Regions from separate parts of the Kitasatospora sp. NPDC004669 genome, predicted to be linked through region 2. Evidence: riboswitches for the same ligand, from Rfam matches in the RefSeq annotation. Region 2 holds a riboswitch; each other region holds the start of a gene.
The links. A riboswitch is a leader RNA that binds a small molecule or an ion and turns the genes downstream of it on or off. The one in region 2 is predicted to bind cobalamin.

Region 1 (2,252 bases), on a different contig from region 2:
CCTGGTTGACCGCGGCGACCGAGGAGTCGAGGGTGCGCAGGAACGGGACGATGCCGTTGGACTTGCCGTTGGTGCCGCGGATCAGGCTGCCGCGCGAGCGGATGCGCGAGTAGGACAGGCCGATGCCGCCGGCGTGCTTGGACAGGCGGGCGATCTGCGCGTAGCGGTTGTAGATCGAGTCCAGGTTGTCCAGCGGGGAGTCGAGCAGATAGCAGCTCGACATCTGCGGGTGCCGGGTGCCGGAGTTGAAGAGCGTGGGCGAGGAGGTCAGGTACTCCAGGCGGCTCATCAGGCCGTACAGCTCGGCCACCTCGCGCACCGACTGCTCGGAGTCGCCGACCGCCAGGCCGCAGGCGACGCGGAGCAGGAAGTGCTGCGGGGTCTCGATCACCTTGCGGGTGATCGGGTGGCGCAGCAGGTAGCGGGACTGGACGGTGCGCAGGCCGAAGTACTCGAAGCGGTCGTCGCCGGTGGCGTCGATCAGCGCGTCCAGGGCGGCGGCGTGCTTGGCGACGAAGGCCGCGGTGGTGTCGCCGATCAGGCCCTCGGCGTGGCCGACGGCGATCGAGGCGGAGAAGGAGACCGAGCCCTGACTGTTCGCCTCGTCGACGATCTCCAGGGCGAGCAGACGGGCCGCCAGCTTCGAGTACTGGGGGTCCTCGGCGATCATCGACGCGGCGGCGTCCACGGCCAGCCCGCGCAGCTCGGCGAAGTCCGAGCCGGCGTGGCGGCCGCGCAGCGCGGCGGCGGCGACATGGCCGGGGTCGACCTCGGTGAGGTCGGCGCTGCGGTCGGTGAGCAGCCGCAGCAGCGCGCCTCCGGGGTCGGAGACCGTCGAGTCGGTGAAGGCGGTACCGGAGCCCTGGGTGGGCAGGGTGGCTGAGGCAGCGGTGGTCAAGGCGCTCTCTCCTGGCGGCGATCGGCGGCGGTGATCGGGTGGCGCCGGGCCGATCTGGGCAGGGGAGCACGGCGCGAACGCAAAACGCGCCGCGCGACGGTGTCTCCCCGGCCCGCCCGCGAGGCCCGGAGGGGTACTGCTCGTGCCGGCGCGGCCTCTGCGGGAGGGCCGTGGCGCACGCTGTTCGGCAGGTACTCGGACTCGCGGGTACGGCTGCTGGAGCCGCCCGCACACCGCTGCGGGGCAGTCCCGGACTCCCACCGGGTTCCCCTGCATCGACAGCAGGAGTGAGCATACATGTAGTGGTGTCTCACTGATGCGGCACCACATGTTGTGCGGCGCGGTGTGTTGGGGCGATGACCGGCGGTACCGGGCGGGAGGCCGTCCGTGGCTGTTCGTGGCCGTCGGAGGCCCTGGATCCGCGCGGTCGGAGCCCGTGATCCGCAGCGTGGGCGTCCTGGTTTCGATACGGAATGGTCACCGGGCGGATCGGTGGTCGGGGGGATGCCCTACGATCTGGGCGCATGAGCGACGGAACTGGCGTACCTGGGCAGGGGCCGCAGGGGACGCCTCCCGCCGGGTCGGGGGGCGCACAGAATCAGCAGCCGGCGGTGCCGGGTCCGGTGCCGCCGCCGAGCGGCGGTTTCGGCCCGCCGCCGGCCTCGTACGGGCCGGTGGTGCCGTCCGCGCAGCCGCTCTCGCAGCCCGTCCCGCCGGTGCCGCGGCCGCAGCCCCAGCCGGTCGCGCAGCCGCAGGCCCAGCCGGTGCCCCAGCCGCAGCCGGTGCCGCAGCCGGCCCCGCAGCCCCAGCCCCAGCCGGTGCAGCCGACGGCCCCTCAGCCGCAGTGGCAGCAGCAGCCGCCCCAGCAGCCGGTGCCGCCCCAGCAGCCGGCGCCGCCGCAGCGCGTCGAGCCGGACTGGGAGGCACTGGCGAACCGCAACGAGGCCGACGGCAAGCGCAAGCGCCGGATGAAGGTCATCGGCATCGCGGCCGCGGTCGTCCTGGTGGGCGGCCTGGCGGCGGGCGGTGCGCTGCTCCTCGGCAAGAAGGGCGACACCAACAAGGCCGGCGGCGGTCCGACCGCCACCGTGTCCGCCTCCACCAAGCCCACCCCCGGCCCGTCGAGCGCGAGCGGGACCCCGGGCGGCCAGTCCGACGACTCGTCGAAGCCGATCTGGGAGGCCGCCACCGACCCGGCGCCGCAGGACGCGGGGGCGCTGTTCTCCGCGACGCAGGTGACGATCAACGGCGCGACCTGGAACCGGACCGTGGTCTCGCTGGACCAGCCCTGCTGGGACGGCAACTCCACCACCGGCGGGCTCGGCAAGATCCTCGGCGACCAGGGCTGTCAGAA
Region 2 (2,252 bases):
CGGGTCGGTGAGGTCGAGCTTCTCGTGCAGGACGCCGACCAGCTCGATGGTGCCGATGACGAAGGCCACGGCGATCGACAGCCCGGTGATGGTGAGGTTGTAGTAAACCTTGCGCACCGGGTTGGAGAACGCCCAGTGGTAGGCGAAGTTCATGAAGGTGCCGTCGAGGGTGTCGAACAGGCTCATGCCGCAGGCGAACAGCAGCGGCAGGCAGATGATCGCGTACCAGGGCAGGCCGGAGGCGGCGCCGGAGCCGGCCATCACCATCAGCGCGACCTCGGTGGCGGTGTCGAAGCCCAGGCCGAACAGCACGCCGACCGGGTACATCTGGCCGGGGCGGCGGATGGACTTGGTGAGGCGCCCGAGGATGCGGTTCATGAAGCCGCGCTCGTCGAGGTGCTTCTCCAGCTGCTTCTCGTCGAACTGGCCAGCCCGCATGGCCTTGTAGACGTGGTAGATCCCGGCGAGCGCGATCAGGTTGAGCGCGGCGATCAGGTAGAGGAAGGTGCCGGAGACACTGGTGCCGATGACACCCAGCCACTGGTGCGCGGTGGACTGGTCGTCGACCAGGGTGCCGGCGATCTGTGCGCCGCCGGCGACGAGGGCGGCCATCGCCATGACGATGCTGGAATGGCCGAGGGCGAACCAGAACCCGACCGAGACCGGGCGCTGGCCGTCGGCCATCAGCTTGCGGGTGGTGTTGTCGATGGCGGCGATGTGGTCGGCGTCGAAGGCGTGCCGCATGCCGAGGGTGTAGGCGGTGATGCCGAGCCCGACGCCGAAGGCCTGGTTGCCGATCGTGTAGTGGTTCGGGGCGACCAGCAGGAACAGCATGCCGAAGGCGACCACGTGCATGGCCACGATGACGGCCAGCAGCGTGGCGGTGCGGACGGTGTCCTGCCGCTGCCAGCGCGGCGGCAGCGGCAGGGTCGATGACGGGGTTTCGTCGGTGAGGGTCATGACGGGCGGCCTCTCCAGCTCCTCGATGGGGGCACCCCCGGGTGAGGTCGGGGGAGTCGTGCACGCCGTGGCCGGTCTCCTGGCTGGGGGATGGACAGTTCTGCCCGCGTCCGGGCAGGGCTGAGCGCACCCCACGGCTCGTCTTCCCGCGCGCCGTACGGCACCGGTGACTGCCCGCAGTTCCTGCGGGCACGCCAGGGGCACTACCCCTTCACAGTGGCGAGGGCCGCGCCGGAATCGGCTCCTGAGGAGCTGTCACCGGACTTCCCGAACACCACGGCGGGGAACACCGTAGGGGCTGGCCCACCCTGTCGACAAGGCTGCGCAGCTGCGCATATGTTGCAATAACGCAAAGTGCTGACACGGGCATGGCGGGTGAGGGGGAGCGCACGTGCCAGGGGCAATCGATGCCGAAGCGGTGCGGGCGGCCGCTGCCGCGGTGGCGGACCGGGAGCGGCTGCGCGCCGCCGCCGAGCGATTCGCGCTGCTGGCGGAGCCCCGCCGGCTGGCGCTGCTGACCGCCATGCGGGCCGCCGGACCGATCCCGGTCTCCGACCTCGCACAGGCCTGCCAGGTCGCCCCGGCCGCCGTCTCGCAGACGCTGCGGCTGCTCCGTGCGTCGGGGGTGGTCGTCGCGGTCAAGCAGGGCCGCGTGGTTCGCTACGAGCTTCGTGACGCGGCTCTGGAGCAGATCCTCGACGGAGTCCGCGCGCAGGCGTCCTGAGGTGGGGGCTTGGGCATCAGGACCGCCCCCACCTTCAGGTGGATCAGGAGCCGGAGAACGCCTTCGTCAGCTGGCCGGCCGCGTTGCGGTAGACGGTGAGCAGGTCGAGGTCCTGGTCCGGGTAGTTGACGATGTTCACCTGCTTGGCGCCCGAGTCGGGCAATACCGTGCCGACTGACATGTTCTCGTTCTCCAGGACGAACTGTGGCTTCTTCGCGGACAGTTCGGCCAGCTGCGTCGGGGTGACGGCCTCCGGGCCGTAGGTGCCGGTGGGCTGGACGCCCGCGAGGTCGGCGGCCCAGGTGGTGAACGTCTGGGTGACCACCACCGGTGCCTGCCCGGCGGGCCATTTGGCCTTCACCTGTTGGGCGAGCTTGTCGTACTCGGCGGTGAAGGCGGTGTTCCACTGGGCGGCGGCCTGCTCGGTGCCAAAGGCCTTGCCGAGCTTGGTGACCTCGGCGACGGTGGCATCGCGGTGGTCGTCCAGATTGACCTCGACGGGCTTGGCCTTCGAGCCGGCGGCCTCCTTGACCTTGCCGGCGAAGGGCTCGAACGAGGCGTAGAGCAC
Region 3 (2,252 bases), on a different contig from region 2:
GTCCCGGCGCCAGACCCGCCAGGCGGTACGGGGTTCGGGCGCGGCGGCCACCGTCAGCAGCGCGGTCAGCCGGGCGCCCGGCCAGCCGGCGACGTCGTCCAGCCGGGCCGAGGCCCAGCCGAAGCGGGCGTAGCGGGGCGAGCGGTGGCCCACCATGGCGTCCAGGGTGTTCACCGCGCGGAAGGCCAGCAGCCCCGGCGTGCCCGCCAGGGCGCCCCAGACCAGCGCGTTCACCACGGCGTCCGCAGTGTTCTCGGCCACCGACTCGACCACCGCGCGGGCGATCTGCTGCCCGTCCAGCGCGCTCGGGTCCCGCCCGCACAGGTGCGGCAGCCGCTCCCGGGCGGCCGTCAGATCGCCTGCGGTGAGCGAGCGGCCGATGGTGCGCGCCTCCCGGGTCAGCGAGGTGCCGCCGAGCACCGTCCAGGTCGCCGCCGCGGCCAGTGCCGCCCGGCCCAGCGGACGGCGGCCCACCGTACGGTCCAGGGCCAGCGCGCCGGCCGCGACCGCGCCCACGCACAGCGCCGTGTACGCCGTCCCGGCCGCACGGTCGTCGCGCCACAGGCGGCGCTCCAGGCGGGTCGCGGCGGTGCCGAAGAGGGCGACCGGGTGGCCGCGGCGGGGGTCGGCGAAGCGGGCGTCGGCGGCGTAGCCCGCGACGGCGCCCAGCGCGAAGGCGGCGGCGCGGGTCAGCGGGCGCACGACGGCGGGCAGCTCGGAGTCGGACGGGGCGGGGCAGCCTGCATCGCGTGCGTGTCCTCACTCAGGGTCCGCGCCCTGGATCGACGTACCGGGGGCGAGAGTCTCCTGGCTTCCGGGTCGGACGCACCCCCGGAGCCTTCCAGCAGCCTGCCAGCAATGACTGACGGTCCGCCGTGGCACCTTCCGAGCGTGCTCCCCGGTGACAGTGGCGGGACCGCGCCGGACTCGCACCGGCTTCCTCTCCATGCCTCCGTTTGGCCCGAGGATCCCATCACGCGGCCGATCCGTGCGTCAACCGAGGCCTCGGAGGGGTTGGTCACACGGTGTACCGGGTGTCGTGCTGTGCGATCGCCCAGCGCGGTGGAGGCCTCGTCGGCTCCGCTTCGTGTGTTCGGCGGCTGGGGGCGCGGCGAGGGCCGCACCTACCGTTCGGTGCCATGCGCCGCAGAAAGACCCCCGTCGCCGCCCCGCCCCCGGTGCCGTTCTCACCCGAGGCCGCCCGCGCCCACCGGGTCGGCCTCGGCCTGACCCCGGAACAGGTCGCCGAGGGCATGGCCGCCCACGGTGTGCGGCTGCTGTCCGGCCACGTCCTCGCCTGGGAGAACGGCGACCTGCGCCCCGGCGAGGCCGAGTTCATCGCCCTCGCCCGCGCCCTCTGGTGCCCCGCCGCCGACCTGCTGGGCGCCCGCCCGACGCGTCTGAGGGACCACCGCATCGCCCGGGAGCTCGGCCAGGAGGCCGTCGCCGAGCGCGTCGGCATGCTCCTGCCCACGTACCAGGAGGCCGAACTGACCGGCCACTGGGACGGCGACCCGGACCAGACCCACGCCCTCGCCCAGGTCCTGGGCCTGCGGCTGACCGAGCTCGTCGAGGCCACCGGCCGCGCCGAGGCCCTCGACCGGCTCCTGCGCCAGTGCGTCGCCGGCCGCTGGCAACCCCACCTCCGTGCCCTCGCCCGCCTCGTCCCCGTCCCCGAACCCGACCTGGCCGCCGTCCTGCCCCTCCTCCAGCAGGAGCACCACGTCCCCACCCACTGGGGCACTCCCAGCGGCCCCCACACCCCTGCCGGGCCCCTCATCCCCCGGTTCTGGCACCTCCTCGCCGCCCAGCAGACGGCCGTCCCGGTCTGACGATCCCCTTTCCCCTCTGCTCCCGCATGCCCCGGACGGCCCAGCCCGGTGGCCGGGGGCACGCGGCTGCGGTGAACTGGTGTACGAACACCGTCCGGTCCGTGAAGCAGAGCGGGGAACGATATGCGTTGGGGAACCGCAGCCGTTGTGGCGGCCGCCGCCGTCGGGGCCGGGATCGTCGTGGCGATCGGCCGCCGGGCCTCCGAGCGGATAGTCCATCCGGGGGCGGGGACGGGGGCGCCCGTGGAGGAGGGGTCCGGTCCCATCCTGGTGCAGACCCTCGCCGCCGGCCGGGTCACCTTCACCCGCCGCCCGGAGAGCCTGCGGCGCGGCCGCTGGGCCGTGGAGTGGGAGGGCGGCGGGCACGCGGTGGTCGAGGAGATCCTGCACAGCGACGAGCAGGGCGTCACCCGGCGGCTG

Region 1: another riboswitch for cobalamin. It lies ahead of ABZW30_RS19885 (ribonucleoside-diphosphate reductase subunit alpha); the one in region 2 lies ahead of ABZW30_RS28210 (HoxN/HupN/NixA family nickel/cobalt transporter).
Region 3: another riboswitch for cobalamin. It lies ahead of ABZW30_RS32400 (cobalamin biosynthesis protein); the one in region 2 lies ahead of ABZW30_RS28210 (HoxN/HupN/NixA family nickel/cobalt transporter).

The regions. Positions count from the first base shown of each region.
Region 1 covers NZ_JBEXKB010000022.1:19,450-21,701, reverse strand. The annotation lists gene ABZW30_RS19885 (ribonucleoside-diphosphate reductase subunit alpha) at 1-874, opposite strand, end outside; cobalamin riboswitch at 1,067-1,200, opposite strand; gene ABZW30_RS19880 (hypothetical protein) at 1,522-2,252, shown strand, end outside.
Region 2 covers NZ_JBEXKB010000039.1:6,307-8,558, reverse strand. The annotation lists gene ABZW30_RS28210 (HoxN/HupN/NixA family nickel/cobalt transporter) at 1-960, opposite strand, end outside; cobalamin riboswitch at 1,012-1,254, opposite strand; gene ABZW30_RS28205 (metalloregulator ArsR/SmtB family transcription factor) at 1,352-1,684, shown strand; gene ABZW30_RS28200 (zinc ABC transporter substrate-binding protein) at 1,728-2,252, opposite strand, start outside.
Region 3 covers NZ_JBEXKB010000050.1:14,112-16,363, forward strand. The annotation lists gene ABZW30_RS32400 (cobalamin biosynthesis protein) at 1-702, opposite strand, end outside; cobalamin riboswitch at 801-944, opposite strand; gene ABZW30_RS32405 (helix-turn-helix transcriptional regulator) at 1,140-1,832, shown strand; gene ABZW30_RS32410 (alpha/beta hydrolase) at 1,956-2,252, shown strand, end outside.